Linked DNA regions of Synechococcus elongatus PCC 6301. The protein of the gene in region 1 binds, or shares a complex with, the protein of each later gene. Links are inferred from orthologs where the notes say so. Each region holds a gene or a part of one and is shown in the gene's direction. Other genes may lie near its edges. The genes, in order: prmC and prfA.

Region 1 (7,347 bases):
GCTCCCAACCCTCTTGGGCATTGGCAGCTGTGCGCACTCGAAAGCCACTGTCTTCTAAATAGGCTTGAACGGCTTCACGCAGTCCAGGCTCATCATCGACTAACAGGATCTCGGCGTCGCTCACAGCTTGCTCCATGCTCGTTCTCAGTCTAGTGCTTCGATCGCACCGAGCCGATCGGCAAGCAATCGCCGGAGCCCAGGCAGCGCCGGAAACAATCAGCGATCGCCCATCGACAAGCCCTGAAGGAGATCTTCACAGCTTGGCAATCAGCTCTGAAACTCAGCGTCATCCTCTACTGAAAACTCTCGGTCTTGAGGATTTTGACCTTGCCATCAGCATCAAACTGCCAGAAGTCATAGCGCCCAGAAACATCGCCATTGTTGTCCAGCTTGAGCTCGCTACTGGCCCCTTGATAGTTGATCGGTTTGCCCGCGCGCACTAGGGCCAAGGCCTGACAGATATCACTGACTGGCTCTCCCGGACCATTAGCGATCGCTGCCACGCTGTCCTTGAGCTTTTCCCCTTCCAAGGACTTACTTTTCTCAGCCGCCAGAACCAAGAGCGCTGCGGCATCCCAAGTATTGGCATCAAACACCTGCGGCGATCGCTGAAAACGCTCTTGATAACGCTTGAGGAACGCCTCGCGGCCCGGGCCGCCCGAACTGGGGGCAACGCCGACGAGATCCTGCACGATGTAGCGACCCTGAGGATTACGTCCGACCAGCTCCGCCAATTGATCAGTCTTCAGACCATCGGTCAGCAACATTTGCGTAGACTGGCCCAACAGTCCTTTTTCGTAAGCACTTTTCAGAATGAGGGCGCCGGAATCTGGGTAGCCAATCAACACCACAGCATCGGGGCGATCGCGAAAAACCTGTTCCACTTCGCTGTCAAAGCTACTGGCATCAGGCGTGTAAAGCACCGGCTGATCGCGGTTAAACACCACTCCGCCGGCCTGCTCAAAAGCGGGAATGAACGATCGCAGCAACCCATTGCCGTAGTCATTATTGATGGCAATGACCGAGACCGATCGCCAGCCTTGATCCAGCGCCAGTTTGGCCAAGGCTGGCCCTTGCAGCGCATCGGAGGGAGCCGTTCGGAACCAATAGCCTTTGAAATCCCCCCGGCGGGCCCGTTCCGTAAAACGAGGACTGGTGCTGGAAGGCGAGATCATCACCACACGGTTGTTGACCGCTAGGGTCAAGGCTGCATCCGAAACATTGCTGGCCGCTGCGCCGACCACCCCTGCTACCCGATCGACTTCCGCCAGTTTGGTCATGGCCGCAACGCCGCGATCGGGTTTGGTTTCATCGTCTGCTGGAATCAGGCGGACTGGCAGCCCCTGCACCCCGCCGCAGGCATTGACCGTCTGCACCAGCAATTCAGCAGTGTCTTGCATGGGTCGGCCATACTGAGCCAAATCTCCCGTCAGCGGCAGCAGGCTACCCAACTTGAGCCCCCCCGGATCCTGCCACGGCCACTGGACTTGCGTTTGACAACTGACCAGTAGCACTGTAGACATCAGTGCAACACAAGCCGACCGCGATCGCTGCATCATGGATCAGTCTGAACTTCGCAGGCATTTTAGCCGGTTGGAACCGCTTCTGCTTCTTGGCCGTCTATGGCGAGACAGTCGAAATTCAGCGTAGAGTTAGGTCGGCTGAGAGCCCTGCTTCAAGATCTACGCCACCAGCATCGTCGTGAATTAGGGATTGACGTGAACAAATTTCTTACCAGTGCCGCCGCTCTAGTCATCTCCCTATCTGGAGGCGTTGCCATCCCTCTGATTGCCCCACCTGCCGCGATCGCCCTTTCGGATCAAGAAGTAGCAGCCCGCATTGGCAGAGTCCCTGTCTTTGTCATCCTGACCAAAGAACAACAGCCCCTGTTGTTCACGTCTCGGGACAAGGACGGAAAAGAAGTTAACAAAACCTTCCCGGTTTTTATCAACCAAACTCAAGCCCAAGCTGCTCTTGCAGAACTACAAAAGAGTAATCAGCCCCTCGGCAAAGACGCCAGAATTGGCTCACTTCTGTTGCCTAAAGCTTTGGAACTCATTCTTGACTTCTTGAAGAAGACCAATGACCCCAAGGTCACTTACGAAATTATCCCGGATCCCAAACAGCGGGCAAAGGCACTGGAGCTCTACAAAGCGGATAAGAACATCAAGCCGGAGCAACTCAAACAGCTAGAATCTGAAGCCTTTGTCCCAATCTTCTACTCCGAGTCCCTTTCAATCACCATGACCAATCAACAAGGTCAGCCGGTGAAGGACGCAAAGGGCAATGCCATCCGCCGCATTCCTCTCTTCTTGGAATACGAACCCTTGGCAGCAGAGTTGGAGAAACTCAAGAAACAGGACACCAATGCGAAGGCAGGGGAATACGCAATTACGGTCACGGATTTGTTGACGATTATCAACACCCTGACTGCGGCACAGCCTGGGAGTAACGAGAGCTTGATCGAATTACTTCCACCGGTCAGCAGCTTGCCAGTCCTCCAAGAATTGGTGAAGCAGCTCACGCCTACCAACGGCACCACACCGCCGCGAGCAACGACGACAACCCCACCCGCAGCAGGAACTGGGACAACTCCACCACGAGCCACCAACCCAACCCCAACACCTCGTCCGGCTAACTAGCCCCAGCCTTGGATGGCAACCACTACCTGGCAGGCTGTGCTCACTTGGCGATCGCACCAGCAGCAACTGGCGCCGGATATCGATCGCCAAGAATTGGACTGGCTCCTCCGGGAAGTGGCCGGCGTTCCGCTAGAACGTCAACGCTGGGCAGCCCCAGGCGATCGCCTTGAGCTACGTTGCCCACTAGCAGCGATCGCGGATCTCTGGCAACAACGGATCCGACAGCGCTGTCCGGTGCAGTATCTGGCAGGTCATGCGCCTTGGCGCGACTTGGAGTTGCAGGTTTCCCCCGCTGTCCTGATTCCCAGGCCAGAAACAGAGCTGATCATCGACCTAGCAATCGCTTGGTCCCAAGCAGAACCAGCCCGACAAACAGGCTTCTGGGCGGATTTAGGGACTGGCAGCGGTGCGATCGCGATCGCGTTAGCGCGGGCACTACCCCAAATCACCGTCCTTGCCGTCGATGACAGTGCTGAGGCTCTGGCGATCGCCCGGAACAATGCAGCCCGCTATGGTTTAAGCGATCGCATCCGCTGGTATCAGGGCAGTTGGTTGGTGCCTTTGGCCGACTATCGAGGTCAACTGCAGGCAATTATCTCCAATCCGCCCTACATTCCCACTCAAGAGTGGCAAGCCCTAGAGCCGGAAGTCCGCGATCATGAACCGCGTCAAGCTCTGGAGTCTGGCCCTGATGGGTTAGAAGCGCTACGCCATTTAGCCCAAGCGGCGCCTGACTATTTGCGATCGCTCGGTCTGTGGCTCTGCGAACACATGGCCGGTCAAAGTACCGCTGTAACGGCTTTGCTGGCGGCCATTCCTGGCTATTCTGAGATCCAAAGTCATCGCGATTTAGCGGGCCGCGATCGCTTTGTTTCGGCCAGTTGGAGTGCTTGAGGACGATGGTGCGTCTTTCGTTAGCGGCAGTAATCACAGCGGCGCAAGCCGGTCAGGTGATTAGTTTTCCCACCGATACGCTGCCCGCCCTAGCAGTTCAACCAGATCAGGCGGCGCAAATCTATCGACTCAAGCAACGCCCCTCCGAAAAACCCCTGATTCTGATGGCCGCGACGGCAGCAGAACTATGGCCGTTCGCCCAAGGGAGTCCTGAGGATCAGGCGCAGTGGAATGCGATTGCTAATCAATATTGGCCAGGCGCCTTGACGCTGGTTCTCCCAGCCAGCGATCGCCTACCCGCAGCTGCTAATCCCCTCGATCGCAGCAGTATTGGACTCCACATTCCCGCCTGTGCGCTCGCCCGTCAAATTTTGGCTGAAACAGGGCCACTGGCGACTACCAGTGCCAACCGTTCTGGAGAACCGGCCTTACTAAACCCAGATGCGATCGCAGCGGAATTTCCTGAGGTCACCGTTTTGGCCGAGGATCCCTGGCCGGATCCATCTGGCCTCGCCTCGACAGCTCGTGCGCTGGCAAGCCGATGGACAATGGCAAGTTCTGCGGCAGGGCAGCATTGTTCTGGGGGAGGTGTGAGCCCATGGCGATCGCACTAGGTCTGTTTCTGCCCTTGGTCTGGATTGCCCTCACGATCGCCAAGCTATTTTTCTGGATCCCTATCCAGAACGTTGAGCAGTTTTTGACTTGGCCGCTGCTCTGGCTGGTGTTGGGAGCCGGCCTCGTCAGTTGGTTACTCGATGGCGTTCGCTCTCGTTTGTGATCCCCGCAGATTGATTCCAGGCAACAGCGTTGAAGGGATCAGGATCTTCTTCTTTTGACCGTGGGCTGATCGAGGTTAGGCTGAGGCTATACCTGCGTTCAAGAGCGCGCCCGTGCAACTGCGCCAAGTGATCATCGCCTACAAAGCCGGTGATCCCACCAGCAAAGCGGCTGCAGATGACTGCGCCCATTGCCTCGAAAGCCAAGGGATTCACGTCATGTTGGGGCCGAGCGGGGCACGCGATAATCCCTTTCCAGTTTTCCTGGCTTCGGCCACTGAACCGATTGATCTAGCGATCGTTTTGGGGGGGGACGGCACCGTGTTGGCCGCCGCTCGCCACCTCTCCGATGCAGGCATTCCGCTGTTGACCTTCAACGTCGGGGGACACCTCGGCTTTTTGACGCAGCCCCGAGACTTTTTTCAACCCGAGGCTGAACTCTGGGATCGCCTGCGCAACGATCAATACGCGGTGGAACAGCGCATGATGCTGGCCGCTAGCCTGCATGAGGGCGGGCGCGAAAATCGCGAACCCATTAGCGAGACCTACTACGCCCTCAACGACATGTGTGTGAAGCCGGCGGCACCCGATCGCATGTCTGTTTGCATCCTCGAAATGGAAGTCGATGGCGAGATCATCGACCAGTACCAAGGAGATGGCCTGATTGTCTCAACGCCCACGGGTTCTACCTGCTACACCGCTGCCGCCCACGGTCCGATTGTCCATCCCGGCGTCGATGCCTTAGCGGTCACGCCGATCTGCGCCATGAGTTTATCCAGCCGCCCGATCGTGATTCCACCGCGATCGGTGGTCAGCGTTTGGCCCCTGGGCACCCAAGATCCCACGATCAAGCTCTGGATGGATGGAGTCTTGGCCACTTCGATCTGGCCGGGCCAACGAGTGGATATTCGCATGGCCGAAAAGCCTGCTCAGTTCCTGGTTTTAGACAGCGATCGCTCCTTCTACCGCATCCTGCGCGAGAAGCTGCAGTGGGCGGGAGCCGTCATTCACTACAACAACAATTTCCGCAACTAGGCTGCTGCAAACAGGTCGAGGGGAAAATGACCGTAGGTGCCGCTCGGGCCTGCCGCTAGGTCGGAATGCACGGTGATCAGTACGCCTCGGTAGGCTCCTTCATAGGTATCCAAGAGCAACCGCCCCGATCGCCCATTGGCTTTGAGGAAACAGGGCTCCGCGATTGCCGGTAGATCGGTCGGTTCGAGGGCTGGCTGCTGGAGGGCGGCCCAATACTCTGCCAAGGCCGCTTGGGCGATCGCTGAGGTCTCAGCGCAGATTCCCAGGGTCAGAAAGTCCGCTGCTGTGACCAGAGTATGCAGATCGCTACGCAGTTGTTGCACTGCCTCTGGGCTGAGCTGCAGGTCCTCCGTCTGACAGCGATACTGCTGCAACCGCTGTTCTGCTAGCGTCCAATCCTCGCTCACCCTCGCCACTCCTCACTGCATCGACGTGACCTAATTGTCCCAGCTTTTCTGAGGCGCCGAGCTCCTGACCCAAGTGGGCGATCGCCCCCAGCTCGGGCAGCGTGTTAAAAGTGAAGAATTGTAAAGTTGCTGCTTACATGAGCTCAGAACCCAGCGATGGCCATGATCTGCGGCGATCTTTTCGCGATCGCCAAGAACTGATCGACTATCTGCAGCAGCAATTTCCAGAAGCGGCGGCCGTGGATGCCCAGGTCAGTCCCATCCCAGGCGGCTATCAAGCCGCGATCGCTCAGCTCGAGGCGATCAACCCGCTGCGCTATGGCAAAAGCCGCAACTTTTTGGACGGTGCAGTGACACGCCTGTCGCCCTACATTCGCCACGGCGTTCTTAGTTTGGCAACCGTCCGCGATCGCGTCTTGGCTCAAATTCGCCAGCGCAGTGATGGCGAAAAACTGATTACGGAACTGGCTTGGCGCGACTACTGGCAACGGATCTATTGGGAGTGGGGCGATCGCATTTGGCGCGATCGTGAGCCCTACAAAACCGGCTGGGACAGCCAACAATACAGCGAGGCGCTTCCGCCTGACCTACAAGCGGCTGAGACAGGCTTAGCCTGCATGGATCGCTTCAGTCGTGAACTGAAGGAGACTGGATACCTGCATAACCATGCCCGCATGTGGATGGCGGCCTATCTGGTGCATTGGCGGCGCATTCGCTGGCAGGCGGGTGCGCGCTGGTTTCTTCAGCATTTACTCGATGGCGACCCCGCCAGCAATAACCTCTCGTGGCAGTGGGTAGCCAGCACCTTCAGCACCAAGCCCTACTGGTTTAACCGCGAGAACCTGCAGCGCTACAACGGCGATCGCGATTGTCAGGATTGCCCCAGCCGCGATCGCTGTCCCTTTGACGGCAGCTACGACGAGCTCGCCGATCAGCTCTTTCCCAAGGCCGAATTTCGCGACCAACCCCGCCAAGGCGGACGCTGGCACCGCGATCGCTCTAACTCTCGCCAGCGCTAAACCATGAAACCAATTGTCTGGATCCACGGGGATGCCCTCAGCCCCCAAAACCCCGCTCTCCTGCGCCATCCCAAAGCTCCGGCGCTTTGGGTCTGGGATGACTCTTTGCTCAAGGACTGGCAGATCAGCCTCAAGCGCGTCGTCTTCATCTACGAATGTCTGCTGGAGTTGCCCGTCACGATCCGGCGTGGTGATCCGGCCACAGAACTGCGGCGCTTTGCCCAAGCCCATGGAGCGGATTGCATTGCGACTACCGACAGCCCCAGTCCCCGCTTCAACCAGATCGCCGATGCGATCGAAGCGGACTTTAACCTCGAGATTTGCGATGGGCCAGAGTTTGCAGCGATCGAGGGCTATGTCGATCTGAAGCGCTTCTCTCGCTACTGGAAAACCGCTCAGCAATCAGCCTTTGAGCCAACCACTGGCGGTTACTAGCGATCGCAGGTTGCTGCAGTCTGCTCCTAGGGGTCAATCGAGGACTTGTCTGCTGTGGAGCCCACCGAAGGACGCGGCAGCCCCCCGGGCACGAACGGCAGGGCCGTCACTGTCAAAGGATGCTGGGTCCAGCGCTCAG
Region 2 (7,490 bases), 350 kb from region 1 along the record:
CTGTTAAAGGGATGCTGCCGAAAAATGCTCTCGGTCGCCAACTCTTTACCAAACTCAAGGTCTATCGCGGTGCAGAACACCCCCATCAGGCACAACAGCCTGAAGTCTTGAGCATCCAAACTTTTGCTGGAGATGACAACTAATGACGGACTCTTCTGGACGCGTTGTTTACTGGGGCACCGGCCGTCGCAAAACGGCAGTTGCTCGGGTTCGCTTGGTGCCCGGTAGCGGCAAGTTGGTCATCAATGGCCGCGAGGGAGACAATTACCTCAACTACAACCCGGCTTACCTGAACGCAACTCGCCTGCCCTTGGAGACCCTAGGCTTGGAAGGCGACTACGACATTCTTGCCAATGTCCACGGCGGTGGCCTGACCGGCCAAGCCGATGCGATTCGCTTGGGTGTGGCGCGGGCATTGTGTGAGCTGGCCCCCGAGAACCGTAAGCCCTTGAAAGTTGAAGGCTTCCTGAGCCGTGACCCCCGCCGCAAAGAGCGGAAGAAATACGGTCTCAAGAAAGCTCGGAAAGCGCCTCAGTTCTCCAAACGCTAATTTTTTATCCTTGTTTGTGAGGTCTACCCCATGCCAAAAGCTGATATTCATCCGCAGTGGTATCCCGAAGCCAAGGTCTACTGCAACGGTGAAGAAGTGATGACCGTGGGCTCGACCCAACCAGAACTCCATGTGGATGTCTGGTCGGGCAACCACCCCTTCTACACCGGCACGCAAAAGATCATCGACACCGAAGGTCGGGTCGAACGCTTCTTGCGCAAATACGGCATGCTCGAAGGCGACCAAGCCAAGAGCGAAGCTTAAATTCTGTCCGTGTGCTGGGAAGCCCCAATTTGGGGCTTCCTTTGTTTTAGTGTGGCTGTGCGATCGCGGCCCTTGTTCGTCTTTGTTTCTGTGTGGCTGCCATGGCTGAGCCTTACCTCATTGAAAAGCTGCAATCGGTAGAGCAGACCTTTCAGGATTTGACCCGTCGGCTGGCCGATCCGGAAATTGCTACTGATCCTCGCGAGTTCCAGCGGGTTGCCCGGATGCGATCGTCGATGGAAGAGCTGGTAACGACCTACGAGGAGTGGAAACAGCGGGATGCTGAGCTGAAGGGGGCGCGAGAAATTCTGCGGGAAAGCAGTGGCGATCCTGAATTGCGTGAAATGGCAGCACTGGAAGTCAACGAGCTAGAAGCGCTGCTGGTGAGTTTGGAAGAACGCCTCAAGATTCTGCTTCTACCCCGTGATCCCAACGATGATAAAAACATCATGCTGGAGATACGCGCCGGAACCGGCGGTGATGAGGCCAGCCTGTGGGCTGGGGATCTACTACGGATGTATAGCCGCTACGCCGAATCTCAGGGGTGGCGCGTCAAGTTGCTCAGTGAATCCACAGGTGAACTGGGCGGCTATAAGGAAGCGATCCTCGAAATTCAAGGGGAATCTGTCTACAGCAAGCTGAAGTTTGAAGCGGGTGTGCACCGGGTTCAGCGAGTCCCGGCAACTGAAGCGGGTGGCCGCGTTCACACGTCAACTGCGACTGTGGCCATCATGCCAGAGGTCGATGAGGTAGAAGTCTCGATCGATCCCAAGGATATTGAACTGACGACAGCGCGATCGGGCGGTGCCGGTGGTCAGAACGTTAACAAAGTGGAGACAGCGGTTGACCTGTTCCACAAACCGACGGGAATTCGGATTTTCTGTACGGAAGAGCGATCGCAGCTACAAAACCGCGAACGCGCGATGCAGATTTTGCGCGCAAAACTCTATGAGATGAAGCTGCAAGAACAGCAGGAAGCGGTCAGTTCAATGCGGCGATCGCAGGTGGGGACAGGGTCGCGATCGGAGAAAATTCGCACCTATAACTACAAAGATAATCGAGCGACCGACCATCGATTGGGGCTGAACTTTAGTTTGAATCCAGTCTTAGAAGGCGAGATTGAAGAGGTGATCCAAGCTTGTATTAGTAAGGATCAAACAGAGCAACTCGCCCAGATGGCTCAAGATCAAGAAGCAGCGAAGGTCTAGTCTGAGTCTCGTTTTAAGCCCCGATCACGTACTTGCGCCATTCTTGGTGGCTGCCTTGGTTGAGATAGCGTGAAATCTCAAAGTAGAGGCTGCTGACGGGTTGGCGCGGTGTGCTCATCAGGGGCATCCCTGCCTCTTTAGGCGTACGGTTGCCCTTGTGAACGTTGCAGCGCATGCAGGCCGTAATCACGTTCTCCCAGGTATCGGCTCCCCCCCGCGATCGTGGCAAGATGTGGTCGAGGGTCAGATTCTCACCGTGATAGCCGCAATACTGACAGGAATGACCGTCTCGATGCAAAACATTTCGACGGGTTAGTGGGATCTCGTTGTAGGGAATACGGACGTATTGACGTAGTCGAATCACCGTCGGAAGTGGTAGATCAGGCAGGATCATTCGACCGTTGTGCTCTAAACTTTCAGCCTTATCTTTCAAAAGCAAGATCACTGCTCGCCGCCAGCTCGTGATGTTGAGTGGCTCGTAGGAAGCGTTGAGCACTAAAACCTTGCCCATAGGGCTTGAATGGGCTTTTCAAAAGTTTGCCCAGATGGTAACACAACCTTCAGAAAGGCTTCGGCTCCCGAGGGTCTCCGCAGCGTTTGGAGGCGATTAGGATGCAGGGTAGAGGTGGTGTTGAGTGACTGTGAAACCGATTGATCCCCAACCAACTCCGCGTTGGCCAGCGCGACGGTTAGAGCAACTTTCCTATCAGCGGGCTTGGGTCGAAGTTGATCAGGGGGCGATCGCGGCCAACACGCGTCAGATCCGCCAGTTCCTCGCACCCAGTTGTGAATTGATGGCAGTCGTCAAAGCGGATGCCTATGGTCACGGCGCTGTTGCGATCGCCAGTACGGTTTTAGGTGCTGGAGCCACTGCCTTGGGAGTTGCCACGATCCCGGAAGGAGTACGGTTGCGGGAGGCGGGGATCACTGCACCGATTCTGCTGCTGGGATCGATCCATAGCCCCGACGAAGTGCAAGCGATCGCTCATTGGCAGATCCAGCCCAGTCTCAGCACCCCCAAGCAGGCATTAATCTGTGCGGAAGCATTAGATCGCTTGGGACAGTCTCTCCCTGTCCATCTCAAACTTGATACCGGCATGTCCCGCCTCGGAGCACCTTGGCAAACTGCGGTCGAGTTCCTGCAGCTCGTTCATGGTTTGCCGTCGCTCCAGCTTGCCAGTCTCTACTCGCACTTCGCAACGGCAGACAGCCCAGATCGCGCGCCGCTCCAGCAACAACATGCAGCATTTGAACAGGCGATCGCCCAAATCCAAGCAGAAGGATTGCCAGTCCCTAAGCTTCACATTGCTAACTCAGCAGCGACGCTATTGGATTCGAGCCTTCACTACGACCAAGTCCGTGTTGGGCTAGCGCTGTATGGGCTTTACCCCGCACCGCACCTTGGCGATCGTCTGTCTTTATATCCAGCTTTATCGGTCAAAGCACGGGTGACTCACGTCACGACCCTGCCTGCAGGCCAAGGCGTTAGCTACGGCCATCGCTACGTGACTCAACGGGAAACGCCGATCGCCGTTGTTGGGATCGGTTATGCCGATGGTGTGCCGCGTGCCCTGTCTAATCAGATGGAGGTGCTCTACCGCGGTCAGCGGCTGCCACAGATTGGGGCGATCACAATGGACCAGATGATGATCGACATCTCTGCCATGCCCCAATTGGCACCGGGAGATGTTGTCACCCTGTTGGGGCGATCGGGGTCAGAACAGATTACCGCTGACGATTGGGCCGATCGCGCCAATACGATTAGCTGGGAAATTCTCTGCGGCTTTAAAGATCGGCTGCCACGCTTTGCCGTCGCCGCGGATTGGTCATCCAATCAAGTCACTGTCAGGTCTTAACGCCGCGGGGAAGTTCTGCTACGATAACGAAACCGCTTGGAGAGATGGCTGAGTGGTCGAAAGCAGCACATTGCTAATGTGCCGAGTCGTGTACGCGGCTCCGAGGGTTCGAATCCCTCTCTCTCCGTTCGATACAACAAGTAATCCTAGATGACGAGTCTGCGATCGCAAAGATTGCAGTTTCGTTATGCAGACCAGGGATCGCGATCGAGGTTTCTAGCCTAGAGGCAGCACTAGGCTAAACCCGACATGAGTGGCAACTGCTGCGTTCTACCTCAAATTGCTTCGCCGGCCAGCTTGCTGGTCTACCGCCTTCGTCCTCAGGGAAGCAACCGCTTTGCAGTCTTATTCGATCCTGAGCAGGCAGGAGTATCCTTGGTGGCTTGCTTTGAGGTTTTTGATCCGGGTGGATCTACGCCTCCCAACTTGCATGGACGCGCGATCGAATTTTTCTATGTGATTGCGGGTGAAGGCGAAGCCTACTGTGATGGTAAGCGAACTGCGATTGCTGCAGGAGACATGCTGCTGATTCCCGCAACCGGATTGCATGAAATTCGCAACACCCATCAGGATCAACGCCTCTACGTGCTGACGCTGATGATCCCCAATGAGGCCTTTATTGAGCTAATCCGGTCTGGCATTCCCGATCGCCTCGATGCGGCGGATTTAGCGGTGCTGCAGCAGCTACGGACCATTCCACAAGTTCCAGCTTCAGCCAGAGTGGCTGCGGCAATCGCCTAACAGGACTGGGCGAGTCGGATAGGATGCTGGAACAGCCCTTCTGGTTTGACTGCCTCCATGTCTTTTGTTGGCCTGCACATGCACAGTGACTACAGCCTGCTGGATGGGGCGAGTCAGCTACCGGATCTGGTGGCGCGAGCTAAAGAACTGGGAATGCCCGCGATTGCTCTGACAGATCACGGCGTGATGTATGGAGCGATCGAACTCCTCAAAGTTTGCAAAAATCAGGGCAATATTCGACCGATTATCGGCAATGAAATGTATGTCATCAATAGCCCGATTGATGACCCTAACCCTCGCGTCCGCAAATATCACCCGATTGTTTTAGCCAAGAATAAGAAAGGCTATCAAAATCTGGTTAAGTTGACCTCTATTTCGCATCTGCAAGGCTTTAAAGGACGGGGAATTTTTGCACGTCCTTGTATTGATAAAGAACATCTCGAAAAATACCGTGAAGGTCTAATCGTTACGAGTGCCTGTTTGGGGGGTGAAATTCCCCAAGCAATTTTGCAAAGTCGTCCGGATGTGGCTCGACGGGTAGCAGCTTGGTATCAAGAGCGCTTTGGCGAAGACTTCTATCTGGAAATTCAAGATCACGGCTCACCTGAAGATCGGATTGTCAATGTCGAAATTGTCCGAATTGCTCAGGAACTGGGGATTGAACTGGTTGCCACTAACGATAGCCACTTTATTTCCTGTTTTGATGTTGAAGCCCATGATGCTCTGCTCTGTATTCAAACGGGCAAGCTTGTCGTCGAAGATAAACGGCTTCGCTATAGCGGCACAGAGTACCTCAAGTCTGCTGAGGAAATGCATCAGCTATTTCGCGATCACTTGCCAGATGATGTGATTGCTAAAGCGATCGCTAATACGCTTGTGATTGCCAGCAAGATCGAGGACTATAACATCCTTGGCGAGCCTAAAATTCCGACTTTCCCTGTCCCCGATGGCTACAACGAAGAAACCTATATGGCGGAAGTTGCTCGTCAGGGACTGGCGGAGCGGCTCAATTGCGATCGCTATGAAGACTGCGAAGAAGCTTATCGCGATCGCTTGGAATACGAAATTAAAATGATGCACGAAATGGGATTTGCCTCCTATTTCTTAGTGGTTTGGGATTACATCAAATTTGCCCGTGACAACAATATTCCTGTGGGCCCAGGTCGTGGATCAGCGGCGGGCTCACTGGTTGCCTACTGTATGGGCATCACCAATATTGATCCAGTTCATCATGGCTTGCTATTCGAAAGATTCCTGAATCCAGAACGCAAATCAATGCCGGATATTGATACAGACTTCTGCATTGATCAGCGGGATAAAGTGATTGACTATGTGACTAAAAAGTATGGAGAAGATCGCGTTGCCCAGATCATTACCTTCAACCGAATGACATCCAAAGCGGTGCTGAAGGATGTGGCGCGCGTGCTGGATATCCCCTACGGGGAAGCCGACCGCATGGCCAAGCTCATCCCTGTAGCGCGGGGTAAGCCGGCAAAACTGAAGGTGATGATTTCAGATCAAACACCTGCGCCAGAGTTTAAAGAAAAATATGAAAAAGATGCCCGAGTGAAACACTGGGTCGATATGGCGCTGCGCATTGAGGGAACCAACAAAACATTTGGCGTCCATGCAGCGGGCGTCGTGATTTCAGCCGTTCCGCTCGATGAAATTGTGCCGCTCCAGCGGAATAATGATGGCCAAGTGATCACGCAGTATTACATGGAGGATATTGAAGCCTGTGGCCTCTTGAAAATGGATTTTCTGGGCCTCAGAAACCTGACAATGATCCAAAAAGCGATCGATCTTGTTCAGGAAACGAGTGGACAAGCCATTGATCCCGATCGCCTACCAATGGATGATCCAAAAACCTACCAGCTGTTAGCTAAAGGTGATCTGGAAGGGGTATTTCAGTTGGAGTCTTCCGGGATGCGGCAAATTGTCCGCGATTTGAAACCATCTAACCTCGAAGATATTTCTTCAATTCTGGCACTCTATCGGCCGGGGCCTTTGGATGCTGGTTTGATTCCTAAATTTATTAATCGGAAGCATGGCCGAGAAGCGATCGACTATGCCGATCAGATGCTTCAGCCCATCCTGAATGAAACCTACGGAATCATGGTTTATCAGGAACAAATTATGAAAATTGCTCAAGACATGGGTGGCTACACACTCGGAGAAGCTGACTTGCTTCGGCGGGCGATGGGCAAGAAGAAAATGTCGGAGATGGTCAAACACCAAAGCACCTTTGTCGAAGGTGCAAAGAAGAATGGTGTTGCAGAAAAGGTTGCAGCTGAGCTCTTTGATCAGATGGTGCTGTTTGCCGAATATTGTTTGGCGGCAGATACAGAAGTTCTGACCGTTGAATATGGCCCGATCGCAATTGGCAAACTAGTCGAAGAAAATATTCGTTGCCAAGTTTATTGCTGTAACCCAGATGGCTATATCTACAGTCAGCCGATTGGTCAATGGCATCAACGAGGTGAACAGGAAGTGATTGAATACGAACTCAGTGATGGTCGCATCATTCGAGCAACTGCTGACCATCGCTTTATGACTGAAGAGGGTGAAATGCTGTCGCTGGATGAAATCTTTGAGCGATCGCTAGAACTGAAGCAGATTCCGACACCATTGTTAGCGATCGCTCAGCCATCCCCGTTAGCGACGGCGTAACTTGCTAACTAACTTTCGCGAAAGGCTGAGATTCAGTCCTTCTTGATCACACCATTCCTGCAAGAGGCGATAGAACAATTGGCGATCGTCGCTGCGAAGAACAGCCGCTTGATCCGCAGTTTCGATCGCATAGGGATAGCCGCCGCCTGCAATTACTTCAGCGCGCAACCAATTCAGTACTGTCTCATGTTGACCCGATTC

The links.
Region 2: the proteins of prmC (region 1) and prfA are in contact, whole or in part, in a crystal structure (PDB 2B3T), measured with the Escherichia coli proteins. The link is inferred for Synechococcus elongatus PCC 6301 from one-to-one orthologs.

Annotation. Positions count from the first base shown.
Region 1 is NC_006576.1:2,378,657-2,386,003, reverse strand. Bases 1,771-4,595 are described here. They hold prmC (peptide chain release factor N(5)-glutamine methyltransferase), read left to right. Parts: upstream 1,771-2,654; coding sequence 2,655-3,536; downstream 3,537-4,595. Other genes in these bases: SYC_RS11795 (NAD(+) kinase), read left to right, coding at 4,427-4,595; SYC_RS11800 (hypothetical protein), read left to right, coding at 4,135-4,314; SYC_RS11805 (L-threonylcarbamoyladenylate synthase), read left to right, coding at 3,542-4,150; SYC_RS11815 (Tic22 family protein), read left to right, coding at 1,771-2,642. In the rest of the region: SYC_RS11825 (response regulator transcription factor), read right to left, coding at 1-136; SYC_RS11820 (ABC transporter substrate-binding protein), read right to left, coding at 294-1,523; more of SYC_RS11815, read left to right, coding at 1,719-1,770; more of SYC_RS11795, read left to right, coding at 4,596-5,347; SYC_RS11790 (DUF1824 family protein), read right to left, coding at 5,344-5,754; SYC_RS11785 (FAD-binding domain-containing protein), read left to right, coding at 5,892-6,773; SYC_RS11780 (hypothetical protein), read left to right, coding at 6,777-7,208; SYC_RS11775 (efflux RND transporter permease subunit), read right to left, coding at 7,235-7,347. UniProt on the Escherichia coli protein: Methylates the class 1 translation termination release factors RF1/PrfA and RF2/PrfB on the glutamine residue of the universally conserved GGQ motif, i.e. on 'Gln-235' in RF1 and on 'Gln-252' in RF2.
Region 2 is NC_006576.1:2,031,825-2,039,314, forward strand. What follows is about bases 1-2,968. They hold prfA (peptide chain release factor 1), read left to right. Parts: upstream 1-915; coding sequence 916-2,022; downstream 2,023-2,968. Other genes in these bases: rplM (50S ribosomal protein L13), read left to right, coding at 1-143; rpsI (30S ribosomal protein S9), read left to right, coding at 143-550; rpmE (50S ribosomal protein L31), read left to right, coding at 581-814; SYC_RS10075 (HNH endonuclease), read right to left, coding at 2,036-2,533; alr (alanine racemase), read left to right, coding at 2,658-2,968. In the rest of the region: more of alr, read left to right, coding at 2,969-3,878; SYC_RS10090 (cupin domain-containing protein), read left to right, coding at 4,128-4,619; SYC_RS10095 (trans-splicing intein-formed DNA polymerase III subunit alpha N-terminal partner DnaE-N), read left to right, coding at 4,677-7,289; SYC_RS10100 (DNA double-strand break repair nuclease NurA), read right to left, coding at 7,275-7,490. UniProt on the Escherichia coli protein: Peptide chain release factor 1 directs the termination of translation in response to the peptide chain termination codons UAG and UAA.